One region of the Streptococcus sp. HMSC34B10 genome, then DNA from elsewhere that is predicted to be linked to it. Evidence: predicted binding sites of a transcription regulator. Region 1 holds the regulator's gene; each other region holds the start of a gene.
The links. The regulator NrdR, encoded in region 1, represses ribonucleotide reductase genes. The targets are predictions, from matches to a motif close to ACACNATATATNGTGT.
Positions count from the first base shown of each region.

Region 2: the regulator NrdR is predicted to act here: its motif matches at 2,782-2,797, upstream of nrdD (anaerobic ribonucleoside-triphosphate reductase).
Region 3: the regulator NrdR is predicted to act here: its motif matches at 3,706-3,721, upstream of nrdH (glutaredoxin-like protein NrdH).

Region 1 is NZ_KV841551.1:44,633-49,871, forward strand. Features, by position in the region: gene HMPREF3237_RS03515 (hypothetical protein) at 1-315, opposite strand, end outside; gene HMPREF3237_RS03520 (ABC transporter ATP-binding protein) at 331-1,026, opposite strand; gene HMPREF3237_RS03525 (GntR family transcriptional regulator) at 1,030-1,395, opposite strand; gene nrdR (transcriptional regulator NrdR) at 1,540-2,013, shown strand; gene HMPREF3237_RS03535 (replication initiation and membrane attachment family protein) at 2,014-3,183, shown strand; gene dnaI (primosomal protein DnaI) at 3,184-4,080, shown strand; gene HMPREF3237_RS03545 (NADPH-dependent oxidoreductase) at 4,077-4,790, shown strand; gene der (ribosome biogenesis GTPase Der) at 4,804-5,239, shown strand, end outside.
Region 2 is NZ_KV841546.1:46,506-51,744, forward strand. Features, by position in the region: gene mnmG (tRNA uridine-5-carboxymethylaminomethyl(34) synthesis enzyme MnmG) at 1-916, shown strand, start outside; gene HMPREF3237_RS09045 (hypothetical protein) at 1,004-1,138, shown strand; gene HMPREF3237_RS01615 (damage-inducible protein CinA) at 1,183-2,736, shown strand; gene nrdD (anaerobic ribonucleoside-triphosphate reductase) at 2,862-5,063, shown strand; gene HMPREF3237_RS08975 (hypothetical protein) at 5,079-5,219, shown strand.
Region 3 is NZ_KV841553.1:124,399-129,637, reverse strand. Features, by position in the region: gene nrdF (class 1b ribonucleoside-diphosphate reductase subunit beta) at 113-1,075, opposite strand; gene nrdE (class 1b ribonucleoside-diphosphate reductase subunit alpha) at 1,146-3,305, opposite strand; gene nrdH (glutaredoxin-like protein NrdH) at 3,375-3,593, opposite strand; gene HMPREF3237_RS04915 (phosphocarrier protein HPr) at 3,953-4,216, shown strand; gene ptsP (phosphoenolpyruvate--protein phosphotransferase) at 4,221-5,239, shown strand, end outside.

The sequences.
Region 1 (5,239 bases):
ACCAAAGAGTTTGGATAGAATAATATGGTGTTCAGATACTGGAAGTGTCAGTGTCAGATACCCTTGACGCTCATAAACACTTCCCTTGAATCTCCGAATGATGAGAATGAGAGTAGAGATAAAGAGCGTGATCATCAAACCACCAAATACAAGCGATAAAAAGAAAAAGATTAAGGTGTCATCGACATTTTTTAACTGGGCTAGAGCTCCAGACTGGTAACCAATTAAAACGGAAATTCCAAGGATAACGCCGTAGAGAGAAAGGTACCATTTATTGACATTTTTAAATTCATAACGAACTAAATTCCAAAACATAATAATCTCCTTTGCTTAAGCTTTAAACTCATGTCGGAAGAGTTGGTCGATGGACTCTCCTGTCTCAGAACGGATATCATCTACATTTCCTTGACGAACGACTTTTCCATCTTTGAGGAAGATAATTTCATCCAAGATGGGTTCAATATCAGAAATCAAGTGCGTTGAAATAATGACAGTTGAAGTCTGAGAGTAGTTGTTAATAATGGTGTTCAAGATATAGTCACGAGCAGCAGGGTCTACTCCACCGATAGGCTCATCAAGTATATATAGTCGTGCTTCTCGACTCATGACAAGGATGAGTTGCACCTTTTCCTTAGTCCCTTTGGAAAGCTTTTTAAAGCGGCTATTTTCATCAATACCGAGATCACGAAGAAGGTGGAGGGCACGTTGTAGATTGAAATCTTTATAAAAGGTCTTGAAATAGGTTAGGGCTTCCTTGACCTTCATTTGTTCATTGAGATAAGTTGTATCTGGAAGGTAAGAAACAATGGCTTTTGTGGCTGGACTCGGAGTCATATTATCGATGAGAATATGACCTTGTTCTGGTTGAAGAAGACCGTTGATGAGTTTAATCAGGGTTGTTTTTCCGGAACCGTTTGGTCCGAGGAGACCAACGATCTTTCCAGCTGGGATTTCAAGGGAAACATTTTGAAGAGCAGGGCTTGCTCCATAGAATTTTGAAACATTTTCAAACGTTAACAAGGTCATAGTTTAAACTCCTTCAATATAATCTCTCAAAACAATAGGTAGTTCTTCTTTTTCATAGCCAAATTCTACCATGACTGTGACAAACTGTTGCAGTTGTTCTACGGATAGTTGTTTACGGGATTGGCGGATTAAGTCCAAATCTTCTGTGACAAAACGTCCTGCGGTCCGCTTGGTGTAGACGAAGCCTTCTCTTTCCAGATCTGAAAGGGCACGTTGAATAGTGTTTGGATTGACGCCAGCCTCGCTAGCCAGTTCTCTGACAGTTGGCAGTTGTTGATTAGGCTCGAGTTTATGTGAAACAATTTGTAATTTAATTTTTTCCATAATCTGCATATAAATGGGTTTGTTGTTATCAAATGTCCAGGACATCACGGTCTCCTTTCAACAATTTCTTTTTGTATCACTTAAATAATACAACTAAACAAAAAAACTTGTCAAGCCAAAAGGAGAATTATTTTGGGAATTGCTTAAAAAAATGGTATAATGAAAAGAAAACGACAAGGAGGGGAAGGCATGCGTTGTCCAAAATGTGGCGCTACTAAATCAAGTGTTATCGATAGCCGTCAAGCCGAAGAAGGAAATACGATTAGAAGAAGACGTGAGTGCGAAGAATGCCAACATCGTTTTACGACCTATGAACGTGTAGAAGAAAGAACCTTGGTTGTCGTTAAGAAAGATGGCACACGGGAGCAGTTTTCAAGAGATAAAATCTTTAATGGGATTATTCGTTCGGCCCAAAAACGTCCGGTATCCAGTGATGAGATTGGTATGGTCGTTAGTCGTATCGAACAAAAACTCCTCAGTCGTAATGATAATGAAATTCAAAGTGAGGATATCGGTTCTCTCGTTATGGAAGAATTGGCAGAACTAGATGAAATCACCTACGTTCGTTTCGCTAGTGTCTATCGTAGCTTTAAAGACGTGAGCGAGCTAGAAAATCTTCTCAAACAAATTACGCAATCTTCAAAGAAGAAAAAGGAAAAATAAATGAAGCCTAATGATCGTTTTTCTTTTCTAAAGAATAATCGGGTGTCGCAAGATCCCACATCTCTGGTGCAGTGCTACCTCCCGATTATCGGTCAGGATGCGCTGAGTCTTTACCTTTATACCCTAGCCTTTTGGGATAATGGGCAAAAGGAACATCTCTTTGCTGCGATTCTCAATCATCTTAATTTCGGAATGGACAGGCTTTTAAAGGCTTTTAAAATTTTATCAGCCTTCAACTTGGTTACCCTCTATCAAAAGGGTGACGTTTATGAAATTGCTATTCATCCAACGATTTCTGGTTCAGATTTCTTGCGTCATACGGTTTATCGTACCTTATTAGAGAAAAAAATTGGAGAGCCGGCAGTTTCTGATTTGCGTCAAGAGTCTGCAGACGGAGAAGCTTTGACAGTTCCTTTGAGTCAGGTCTTTCCAGAAATAGAGGACATGGCTAGTCATGACGAGATGCCAGCAAGAGCTAATTTCACGAATGATTTTGATTTGGAGCATTTTCGTCAGCTCATGATGAGAGATAATCTCCGTTTCCAAGATGAACAGTCAGATGTTTTAGAGTTATTTAAAATCGCTGATGAGAAAAAATGGACCTGGTTTGAAACCTATCAGCTAGCAAAAGGAACAGCAGTTTCTCAAGTCATTTCTATCAAGCGTATGCGTGAAAAATTAGCGCAACAGCCTGTTGCATCGGATTTTAGTCCTAAGGAAGCGACCATTATCCGAGAAGCTAAAAGTAAAACGGCCCTAGAATTTTTAGCGGGAATCAAACAAACCCGAAATGCAGGAATTATCCAAGCTGAACGCGATTTGCTAAAACAGATGGCAGACCTAGGCTTGCTTGATGAAGTTATCAATGTCGTTATACTTTTGACCTTCAACAAGGTTGATTCGGCCAATCTCAATGAAAAATATGCCATGAAAGTGGCCAATGATTACTCTTATAACAAAGTCAGAACTGCTGAAGAGGCTGTGCTTCGAATTAGAGAAAAAAATCAAAAGGGGCAAGAATCAAAAACAGCGAAGACAAGCCAGGCAAAAACCAATGTTCCTAAATGGAGTAATCCAGAATATAAAAACACGTCATCAGCTGAGGAATTGGAAGAAATGGAACGCCAAACCCTAGAATTATTAGCGAAATTAGATAATGGAGGTGAATAGATGGAAAGTGTAGGAGATGTGCTAAAAGGTCATCCCAGCCGTTTTCAATACCAGGACCTGGTCCATCAGATTGTAAAAGATCCTGATGTTGCGGCTTTTATCCAGAAGGAATCTCTCAGTCAAGAGGAATTGAATCGTAGTATCTCTAAGTTTAACCAATACATCACCGAGCGTGATAAGTTCCTTCGCGGAGATACAGACTATATCGCGCGTGGTTACAAGCCTGTCCTGGTCATGAACCATGGTTACGCAGATGTATCCTATGAGGAAACTCCGGAACTGATTGCGGCTGAAAAAGAAGCAGCTATTAAGAAACGTCTAAAATTAATCAATTTACCATCTAGTTTGAAAAATGTCAGCTTTTTAGATGTTTATCGTGATGATGTTGCACGTTTAGCTGTTCTAAATAGAATGATCAAATTTGTTAATGATTACCCAGAAAACCGTAAAGGTCTCTATCTCTATGGAGATTTTGGGGTAGGAAAGAGTTTTATGGTGGCTGCCCTAGCCCATGATTTGTCAGAAAAACGTGGTGTTTCATCAACTCTTCTCCATTATCCGAGCTTTGTCATTGATGTCAAAAATGCTATTGGGGATGGCTCTGTCAAAACCTTGGTAGATGAAATCAAGCTGGCAGAAGTTCTGATTTTGGATGATATCGGTGCTGAGCAATCAACACCGTGGGTCCGTGATGAAATCTTGCAGGTGATTCTTCAGTATCGCATGCAGGAAGATTTACCGACTTTCTTTACTTCAAACTTCAATTTTGAAGATTTGGAAAAACATTTTGCAAAAGGCAAGAACGGAAATGACGAAACTTGGGAAGCCAGACGTGTCATGGAACGTATCCGTTACCTTGCTGAAGAAACACAACTAAAAGGAGAAAACCGTCGATGACAGAAACAATCAAATTAATGAAGGCTCATACTTCAGTGCGTAGATTTAAGGAGCAAGAGATTCCCCAAGAAGATTTAAATACCATTTTGTCTGCAGGACAAATGGCTTCTTCTTGGAAAAATTTCCAATCGTATTCTGTGATTGTAGTTAGAAGTCAAGAAAAGAAGGATGCCTTATTTGAGTTAGTTCCTCAAGAAGCGATTCGCCAGTCTGCAGCCTTTCTCCTCTTTGTCGGTGACCTAAACTGTGCAGAAAAAGGAGCCCGTCTTCATACGGATGTTTTCCAACCTCAAGGGGTGGAAGGACTCCTCATCACTTCAGTAGATGCTGCGCTTGCTGGGCAAAATACCTTGCTTGCGGCAGAAAGCCTAGGCTACGGAGGAGTGATTATCGGTTTGGTGCGTTACAAGTCTGTTGAATTAGCAGAATTGTTCAAGCTTCCTGACTATACCTATCCAGTATTTGGGATTGCACTAGGTGTGCCAAATCAAAAGCATGATGTAAAACCAAGATTGCCACTTGAGAATGTTGTCTTTGAGGAAGAATACCAAGAACAGTCAACGGAGGCTATTGAAGCCTATGACCGTGTACAGACTGAATATGCAGGTGCGCGTGCGACTACAACTTGGAGTCAACGTTTGGCAGAGCAATTCGGTAATCCAGAACCAAGCTCGACTCGAGAAAATCTTGAGCAGAAGAAGTTATTGTAGAAAGTGAGAAAACATGGCCTTACCAACTGTTACCATTGTGGGACGTCCCAATGTTGGGAAATCAACCCTATTTAACCGTATCGCGGGAGAGCGCATCTCAATCGTAGAAGATGTTGAAGGTGTAACGCGAGATCGTATTTATGCCACAGGTGAGTGGCTTAACCGTTCTTTTAGTATGATTGATACTGGAGGGATCGATGATGTCGATGCTCCGTTTATGGAACAAATCAAACACCAGGCAGAAATTGCCATGGAAGAAGCTGATGTTATTGTCTTTGTGGTTTCTGGGAAAGAAGGAATTACGGATGCAGATGAATACGTGGCTCGTAAACTCTATAAAACCCATAAGCCTGTCATCCTTGCGGTCAACAAAGTGGACAACCCAGAGATGCGTAATGAAATTTATGATTTTTATGCACTAGGTTTGGGTGAACCCCTGCCAATTTCAT
Region 2 (5,239 bases), on a different contig from region 1:
GGAAAATGCTGAGATGATGCGTACCGGTTATGCAATCGAGTATGATATGGTCTTGCCTCATCAATTGCGAGCGACACTTGAAACCAAGAAAATCTCAGGACTTTTCACAGCTGGTCAGACCAACGGAACGTCTGGTTACGAAGAAGCAGCAGGCCAAGGGATTATCGCTGGAATTAATGCGGCTTTGAAAATCCAAGGGAAACCTGAGTTGATTTTGAAGCGAAGTGATGGTTACATTGGGGTCATGATTGATGACTTGGTAACCAAGGGAACTGTTGAACCTTACCGTCTCTTGACTAGTCGTGCTGAATACCGTCTTATTCTCCGTCATGACAATGCGGACATGCGCTTGACAGAGATGGGACGTGAGATTGGCCTTGTTGACGATGAACGCTGGACGCGCTTTGAAATCAAGAAAAATCAATTTGAAAATGAAATGAAGCGCTTGGAAAGCATTAAGTTAAAACCTGTAAAGGAAACGAATGAGAAAGTTGCTGCAATGGGCTTCAAACCATTGACAGATGCGGTGACTGCCAAGGAGTTTCTTCGTCGTCCAGAAGTTTCTTACCAAGATGTGGTGGCCTTCATCGGACCAGCTGCTGAGGATTTGGATGACAAGATTATCGAATTGATTGAGACAGAAATCAAGTACGAAGGCTATATTTCAAAAGCCATGGATCAAGTTGCCAAGATGAAACGGATGGAAGAAAAACGCATTCCAGCCAACATCGATTGGGATGATATTGACTCGATCGCGACTGAAGCTCGCCAGAAGTTCAAGCTCATCAATCCAGAAACGATTGGTCAAGCCAGTCGAATTTCTGGTGTCAATCCAGCGGACATTTCTATCCTCATGGTGTATCTGGAAGGTAAAAATCGAAGTATTTCTAGGAATCAAGAAAAAAATGCTGACTAATTGCATCTCACTGAATTCTCTTTTGGGGAATTCAGTTTTTTAGATTTTTCCTCTTTTTTTCGAATGAAGAGAAAAGGAGGGATGACGATGTTAACTGTAGAAGAAAAAGCCTTTTTAGACCATTATAAGAAGTCTCCTTATCATCGTTTTTATGAGGTTGAACGTTTTGTTTCTTTGTCTGAAAAATTGCGTAAGCGTTCGCCACAGGCTGACAAGAACTAGACTTTTTGATATACTAGAACAAATTAAACGACAGGAGAGAATGAATGAACGTATATGGCAGATTAGAAGAGGAACCAACTCCATCTTGGACGGGAATTCAGGATGATTTAGTTGGGAGAGAGGAGCGTTTCGAGGATGAACCAAGTTCATTTGCTCCCTTACCATTATTTAAAATCCTAATCTGGAGCACTCTAGTTGTACTTGTATCTGTAGTTCTTCCTTTCTTGCTAGGACTAACTAGCCCAGAGCAGGCACAAGATTTTTATATCGGATGGGCTATGCACCAAGGGGGAGATATCTACACAGACTATTTTGGAACTAGTGGTCTCCTCTATTACTTTTTACAGTATTTAACCAAGGGCAGTATTTTGTTTGCTGTTTTTAATTGGTTGGCCTTAGTAGGTGCTGGATTCTTTCTTTTTCATTCGGCTTACAATCTGACGGAACAAAATCAGCAATCGCAACAAGTGTTGACGGTCTTTTATGTCCTGGCTAGTGTTCTTAGCTTTGGTGGTGGCTATGCAACTATTCTTGCCCTCCCATTCTTGTTCTATGCCCTCAGTTTAGTGACTGCCTATTTGGCAGAACCAGGTCATGATAAAGGTTTCATCCTCATTGGAATTGTCTTGGCTCTAGCATTTTTCTTTGCACCTTTAGTTACAATCTTGTTTGCATTTGTTTTATTTTTTGCTGTAACATCTTTTAATGTTGGCCGTAACAACTTAACTCATGGTCTTTATCAATTCTTTGCAGCGGGCCTTGGTTTTTCAATTTTCTTTTATCCGATTGGTTACTATACGGTTTATAAGGGAAGTTTCGGAAATGCGATTAGTCAAATCCTCTACCCAATAGATAGTTTGAATTTTGTATCTAACCCAAGTTTATTAGATAACCTTCTCTTCTATGGATTGTTGGCAATTGCTCTTGGAGCCTTGACGCTGGCATTTATAGGCCTTTTCCAATCGAAACCATTAAAGCAGTCAGTTTTATCAGTGTTTGCTGCAATAGCGGTCGTTTTAGCGTTAGGTCTAGAAATTTTTTCTACAGATCTCATCCATGGTAGCCGTATGGTTGAATTACTACCTTTCTTGTCGCTTCTTCTAATAACGCGAATTCGTACAGAGAAACCAGAAGGAGCCAATCGTCGTAGAAGACGCAGAGAAGAAACATCAGTATGGGGAACTTTTGTAAAAGGAAATGCCTATTTACCAATTTTGGCCCTAGTTTACCTATTTTTAGCTCCTATAGTCTCACGCTATGTGCTTCATGCAGAGCAATATCAAGAACGTACAAGCATTGAAGCTAAGATTAAAGGCGAAACACAGGCTACAGATCGTATCTATGTCTGGGACAATCATACAGGCAGTTATAAGGCTAGCGAGCGCTTATCAGCTAGTCAGTTGCTATCGCCTAGATTGCATACAGGACTTGATGCAAATCGGACCAAACTTGTAAATGATCTGCGAGATAATCAACCAAAGATGATTGTCGTAAATACAAAAACACCCCTATGGACAGAAGTTGAGCAGCTTCTAGCTGAAAATTATCAAGCGGTTCAAGGTGAATTTAAAGATTTCAAACTCTACAAACTAAAATAAAAACTATCAATATCTTGTGTAATTTTTAAAAATTTTTATTTTCTTACACAAGATATTGATTTTTATTTTTTTAGTGATATAATACTTTTTAGAATCAATATTATATTTAAGAAAAGGGTGTGGATATGATTGTACTGGAAGAGAAGGCTGCCCCTGCTCCAACTTTATTCGTTGAAAAGCGTGACGGCAGACGTGTCATTTTTGATGTAGATAAGATTGACAAAGCGCTTCATAAGGCTGCTGAAAAGGTTATGGATGTGACTCCCTTGGTCGAAAAGCGACTTAGTACTCTCGTTGAGCGTATTGTCGCAGAGATTCACAGCCGCTTCCCACAAGGTGTAAAAATCTATGAAATCCAAAACATCGTAGAACATGAGTTGTTGGAAGCTAAAGAGTATGCCTTGGCTGAGGAGTATATCACTTATCGGACTCAAAGGGATTTTGAGCGCTCAAAAGCGACAGATATCAACTTTAGCATTCATAAGCTTCTCAATAAAGATCAGTCCGTTGTCAATGAAAATGCTAATAAGGATAGTGATGTCTTTAATACCCAGCGTGATTTAACAGCAGGGATTGTAGGAAAATCCATCGGTTTGCAAATGTTGCCTAAGCATGTAGCCAATGCTCATCAAAAAGGAGATATCCACTATCACGATTTGGACTACAGCCCTTACACACCGATGACAAACTGTTGTTTGATTGATTTCAAAGGTATGCTTGCTAATGGTTTCAAGATTGGGAATGCCGAGGTAGAGAGCCCTAAGTCTATCCAAACTGCGACAGCGCAGATTTCACAGATCATCGCAAATGTTGCTTCAAGCCAATATGGTGGCTGCTCGGCTGACCGTATCGATGAAGTTCTGGCGCCTTATGCAGAAAAAAATTATCAAAAACACCTCAAAGATGCAGAGGAATGGGTGTTGCCAGAAAAACGTGAAGATTATGCATGGAAAAAGACAAAGAAAGACATCTATGATGCCATGCAGTCTCTTGAATATGAAATCAATACTCTCTTCACATCAAATGGGCAAACACCATTTACATCGCTTGGTTTTGGTCTAGGAACCAGTCGTTTTGAACGTGAAATTCAAAAGGCAATTTTGAATATTCGAATTAAAGGTCTTGGTTCAGAACACCGTACAGCTATCTTCCCTAAACTAATCTTCACCCTTAAAAGAGGATTAAACTTAGAAGAAGGAACTCCGAACTACGATATTAAGCAGTTGGCTTTAGAGTGCGCTACCAAGCGGATGTATCCGGATGTTTTGTCTTACGATAAAATTGTTGAGCTGACAGGTTCTTTCAAGGTTCCAATGGGATGCCGTTCTTTCCTTCAAGGATGGAAGGATGAAAACGGGGTAGAAGTTAATTCAGGCCGTATGAACTTAGGTGTTGTAACGGTCAATCTTCCACGTATTGCTCTTGAATCCGAAGGCGATATGAATAAGTTCTGGGAAATCTTTAATGAACGAATGAATATTGCTGAAGATGCACTTGTTTATCGAGTGGAACGTACGAAAGAGGCAACTCCAGCTAATGCGCCTATCCTCTATCAATATGGAGCTTTTGGTCATCGCCTTGGGAAGGAAGAAAGTGTTGACCAACTCTTTAAGAATCGTCGTGCGACTGTTTCGCTTGGCTATATCGGCCTTTATGAAGTGGCGACAGTCTTCTTTGGAAACAATTGGGAAACCAATCCTGAAGCTAAAGAATTCACCCTTGATATCATTCGAGACATGAAACATCGAGTAGAAGAGTGGTCAGACCAATATGGCTATCACTTCTCTATTTATTCAACGCCGTCTGAAAGTCTGACCGACCGTTTCTGTCGCCTGGATACGGAAAAATTTGGAAAGGTTCCGGACATAACTGATAAGGAATATTATACGAATAGTTTCCATTATGATGTCCGTAAAAATCCAACTCCTTTTGAAAAATTGGACTTCGAGAAGGTTTATCCAGAAGCGGGTGCATCAGGTGGTTTTATCCACTACTGTGAGTACCCAGTTCTTCAGCAAAATCCAAAGGCCTTGGAAGCTGTTTGGGATTATGCTTATGACCGTGTAGGTTATCTCGGAACCAATACTCCAATTGACCGCTGTTACAAGTGTGATTTTGAAGGAGATTTTACTCCGACTGAGAGAGGATTTGTTTGTCCAAATTGTGGCAATAGTGATCCAAAAACGGTAGATGTAGTCAAACGAACTTGTGGTTATCTTGGAAATCCGCAAGCTCGTCCGATGGTTAATGGTCGTCACAAGGAAATCGCTGCGCGTGTGAAACACATGAACGGTTCAACGATTAAGACACCTGGTCATAAAGTATAACTAAGAAAAGGAATTATGGGAAAATATCAATTAGACGATAAGGGCAAGGCTTTGGTTCAACGATTCCACGAAAAGCATTCAAAGGGTGGAGTCAATAAAAAAGACCGAGTAGCTAGCCTTAGAGAACAGTTTTTAAACAAAAACAAGAAAAAGTGAGAGTTGCCTCTCGCTTTTCT
Region 3 (5,239 bases), on a different contig from region 1:
TAATATTATTTTATCATATTTTAAACATTAAAGCAACTTAATGAAAACAAAAATAAACAAAAACAAAAGAACATCTAAGTTAAAAAAACATAGATGCTCTTTTGTTTTTAAATTAATCTAAACCGTAGTTGTAATCGTCGTCTTGCATTGCTTCAACTTCACCAAGTAGATATCCGTTACCAACTTGAGAGAAGAAGTCGTGGTTGGATGTGCCAGTCGAAATACCATTCATAACGATTGGATTGACATCGTCTGCTGAGTCAGGAAAGAGCGGATCTTGTCCTAGATTCATAAGAGCTTTATTGGCGTTGTAACGAAGGAAAGTTTTAACCTCTTCAGTCCAACCAACAGTATCATAAAGGCTTTCTGTATATCCTTCCTCATTTTCATAAAGTGTGTAGAGAAGGTCATACATCCAGTCTTTTAACTTTTCTTGTTCATCTTGAGGTAATTCATTGAAGCCTAGTTGGAATTTATAACCGATATAAGTACCATGAACAGATTCATCACGAATAATGAGTTTGATAATCTCAGCAACGTTAGCTAACTTGTTATTTCCTAGATAATAGAGCGGAGTGAAGAAACCAGAATAAAAGAGGAATGTTTCAAGAAATACACTGGCTACTTTCTTTTCAAGAGGAGTACCGTTTTGATAAATTTCATTAATGATTTGTGCTTTTTTCTGAAGATATGGATTTGTATCAGTCCACTCAAAGATTTCTTCAATTTCAGATTTAGTATTCAAGGTTGAGAAAATCGAAGAATAAGATTTAGCATGGACTGATTCCATAAATTGAATGTTGTTAAAAACTGCTTCTTCGTGAGGAGTACGGATATCAGCACGTAGAGCATTAACCCCAGTTTCAGACTGCATAGTATCCAAAAGTGTTAAACCACCAAAGACTTTTCCTACTAAGTCTTTTTCTTTATTAGACAACTTCCTCCAATCATCTAAGTCGTTTGACAAAGGAATACGAGTATCGAGCCAAAATTGCTCCGTCAGCTTTTCCCAAGTTGATTTATCAATGACATCTTCGATGGCATTCCAGTTAATGGCTTTGTAGTAAGTTTCCATTACAAATCTCTTTCTTTAATGTTAATCAATAAAATAATAATGAATCCCAGTAATAAGGTTTAGTGAGTTCTTAAATCACACAACTTTCACATTGGTTAGCGCCAACTTCTCCACCGTCATCTGTATAGGTACGAACGTAGTAGATAGATTTAATTCCCTTATTAAAGGCATAATTACGAAGGATAGAAAGGTCACGTGTCGTTTGTTTGTTTTCTGATTTCCATTCGTAAAGTCCTTGTGGAATATCACTGCGCATGAAGAGTGTGAGTGAAAGTCCTTGGTCTACGTGCTCAGTTGCGGCAGCGTAAACATCAATTACTTTACGCATGTCCATATCGTATGCAGAAGTATAGTAAGGAATGGTGTCTGTTGACAATCCTGCAGCAGGATAGTAAATCTTACCGATTTTCTTCTCTTGACGTTCTTCAATCCGTTGAGTGATTGGGTGGATAGAAGCAGAAACATCGTTGATGTAGCTGATAGAACCGTTTGGTGCTACAGCAAGGCGGTTTTGGTGGTAAAGACCATCCACTTTAACTTTATCACGAAGTTCAGCCCAATCAGCAGCACTTGGGATAAAGACATCTTTGAAGAGTTCTTTGATACGATCAGATTTTGGAACAAACTCTCCAGTTACATACTTATCAAAATAAGTCCCGTTGGCATAGTCTGATTTTTCAAAGTTGTGGAAGGTAATGCCGCGTTCACGTGCGATATTGTTTGATTCTACGAGAGTCCAGTAATTCATGAGCATAAAGTAGATGCTGGTAAATTCAACAGACTCAGGTGATCCATACTCAATTAGTTGTTGAGCTAGATAACTGTGAAGTCCCATAGCCCCAAGACCAAAGGTGTGTGCTTGGCTATTTCCATGGTCTATAGTAGGAACAGCAACGATATGAGAACTATCTGTAACGAAAGTCAAAGCACGTACCATAGCTCGAATAGAGCGACCAAAGTCAGGTGAAGTCATCATGTTGACCACGTTTGTTGAACCAAGGTTACATGAAACGTCAGTACCCATTTTAAGGAATTCTTGAGCATCGTTGATTAAGCTCGGTTCTTGGACTTGAAGAATTTCAGAACACAAGTTACTCATGATGATTTTACCATCGACTGGATTAGCGCGGTTAGCAGTATCGATGTTGACTACATAAGGATAGCCAGATTCTTGTTGCAATTTAGAAATTTCTGTTTCCAAATCACGCGCCTTTATTTTTGTCTTGCGGATGTTTGGATTTGCCACCAATTCATCGTATTTTTCAGTGATATCAATATAGTTGAAAGGTACGCCATACTCTTTTTCAACAGAATAAGGACTGAAGAGATACATTTCTTCGTTTTTACGTGCTAATTCGTAGAATTTATCTGGTACCACAACACCAAGTGATAAAGTCTTCACACGAACTTTTTCATCGGCATTTTCTTTCTTAGTAGAAAGGAAGGCAATAATGTCTGGGTGGAAGACGTTGAGGTAGACCACACCTGCACCCTGACGTTGTCCCAGTTGGTTTGAGTAAGAGAAGCTGTCTTCGAAGAGTTTCATAACTGGTACGACACCAGAGGCAGCACCTTCATATCCTTTGATAGGAGCTCCAGCTTCACGAAGGTTGCTGAGTGAAATCCCTACACCACCACCGATACGTGAAAGTTGAAGAGCCGAGTTGATAGAACGTCCGATAGAGTTCATATCATCTGTAACCTGGATCAAGAAACAGGATACCAATTCACCACGACGTGCACGCCCTGCATTTAAGAAAGATGGTGTAGCAGGTTGGTAGCGTTGGTGGATGATTTCATTGGCAATATCAATTGCGATAGTTTCATTGCCATCAGCAAAGTAAAGAGCGTTAAAGAAGACACGGTCTTCCATGCTCTCAAGATAGTATTCCCCATCATTAGTTTTCAAGGCATATTGATTGTAAAACTTGTATGCTGCCATGAATGACTTGAATTGGAAGTTTTGATCTTTAATAAATTGATAAAGCTCTTCTAAGAATTCTGGACGATATTTCTTGATAAATGCTGTTTCGATATAGTCTTGTTTGATGAGGTAATCAATTTTATCTCTGATAGAATCAAATACCATTGAGTTAGGCTCAACATTTTCTTTAAAGAATGCATCCAAAGCTTCTTTATCTTTATGAAGCATAATTTGACCATTAACTGGACGGTTAATTTCATTATTTAGACGGAAGTAAGTTACATCCTCGAGTTGTTTTAATCCCATAAAATTCCCTTTAATTCATTACAAAAGAAAGGCTTCTAAGATTGACATAGAAGCTTTGAGTCCTGATTGTTAAGCAAGTTTTTTGAGTTTTGCTGGTTGGAACCCAGAGAAAACTTCAGTCGGTGTTTGGATGATAGGAGCAGCGCTAAAGCCGAGCTCTTTAACTTGTTCAATAAATTCAGGTTGTTCGTCAAGATTGATTTCGCGATATGTGATGTTGTTACTATCTAAGAATCGTTTGGTCATTTTACATTGAACACAATTATTTTTAGAATAAACGGTTACCATTCTGTAACTCCCCTTTCAAAATTTAATTACTTCTTAAGTATATCAGAAAAAAAATCTTTGTCAACGAAGAAGAACTAAATATTGTAGATTTTTTTAGATAAGAGATAATTAAACACAATATATAGTGTTTGTAAAAAATAAAACCCATAAATAACAGCGTTTTCTAAATGTTAAAAATATAAAAAACTACATGATGTATTTTGATATATAAAATAGAAGATTTTCAGCAAGTTATCTGAAAGGAAAAAGAAGAAATCCCATAAAACACTTGAAAAAAATCACAGAAGGTGATATAATACCAAATTGTAAGGGTTATCAGATATAACTCAAAAAAGAAAGAACAAAAGGAGAGTCAAACTATGGCTTCTAAAGATTTCCACGTAGTGGCAGAAACAGGTATTCACGCACGTCCAGCAACATTGTTGGTACAAACTGCTAGCAAATTTGCTTCAGATATTACTCTTGAATACAAAGGTAAATCAGTTAACCTTAAATCAATCATGGGTGTTATGAGTCTTGGTGTTGGCCAAGGTGCAGACGTTACAATCTCTGCTGAAGGTGCAGACGCTGATGATGCTATCGCTGCAATCTCAGAAACAATGGAAAAAGAAGGATTGGCATAAGAATATGACAGAAATGCTTAAAGGAATCGCAGCATCTGATGGTGTTGCAGTTGCTAAAGCATATCTACTCGTTCAACCGGATTTATCATTCGAGACTGTTACAGTCGAAGATACAAATGCAGAAGAGGCTCGTTTGGATGATGCTCTTGAAGCTTCTCAAAACGAGCTTTCTCTTATCCGCGAGAAGGCTGTAGGTACGCTTGGTGAAGAGGCAGCGCAAGTATTTGACGCTCACTTAATGGTTCTTGCTGACCCAGAATTGATTGGTCAAATTAAAGAAACAATTCGTGCTAAAAAAGTAAATGCTGAAGCAGGTCTGAAAGAAGTAACAGACATGTTTATCACGATTTTTGAAGGAATGGAAGATAACCCATACATGCAAGAGCGCGCAGCGGATATCCGCGACGTTACAAAACGTGTTTTGGCAAACCTTCTTGGTAAGAAATTACCGAACCCTGCTTCTATTAATGAAGAAGTGATTGTGATTGCACATGACTTGACTCCATCTGATACTGCTCAATTGGACAAAAATTTCGTAAAAGCTTTTGTAACAAACATTGGTGGTCGTACAAGCCACTCAGCAATCATGGCTCGTACACTTGAAATTGCTGCTGTATTGGGGACAAACAACATTACTGAACTTGTCAAAGATGGCGACATTTTGGCAGTTTCAGGTATTACTGGTGAAGTTGTTATCAACCCAAGTGAAGAGCAAATTGCTGAATTTAAAGCAGCTGGTGAAGCTTATGCGAAACAGAAAGCTGAATGGGCTCTCCTTAAAGATGCTAAAACAGTAACAGCTGATGGTAAACACTTCGAGTTGGCTGCCAACATTGGTACACCTAAAGACGTAGAAGGTGTTAATCATAATGGTGCAGAAGCTGTTGGTCTTTATCGTACAGAATTCTTGTACATGGACTCTCAAGATTTCCCAACTGAAGACGACCAATATGAAGCGTACAAAGCAGTTCTTGAAGGTATGAACGGTAAACCTGTTGTCGTTCGTACAATGGATATTGGTGG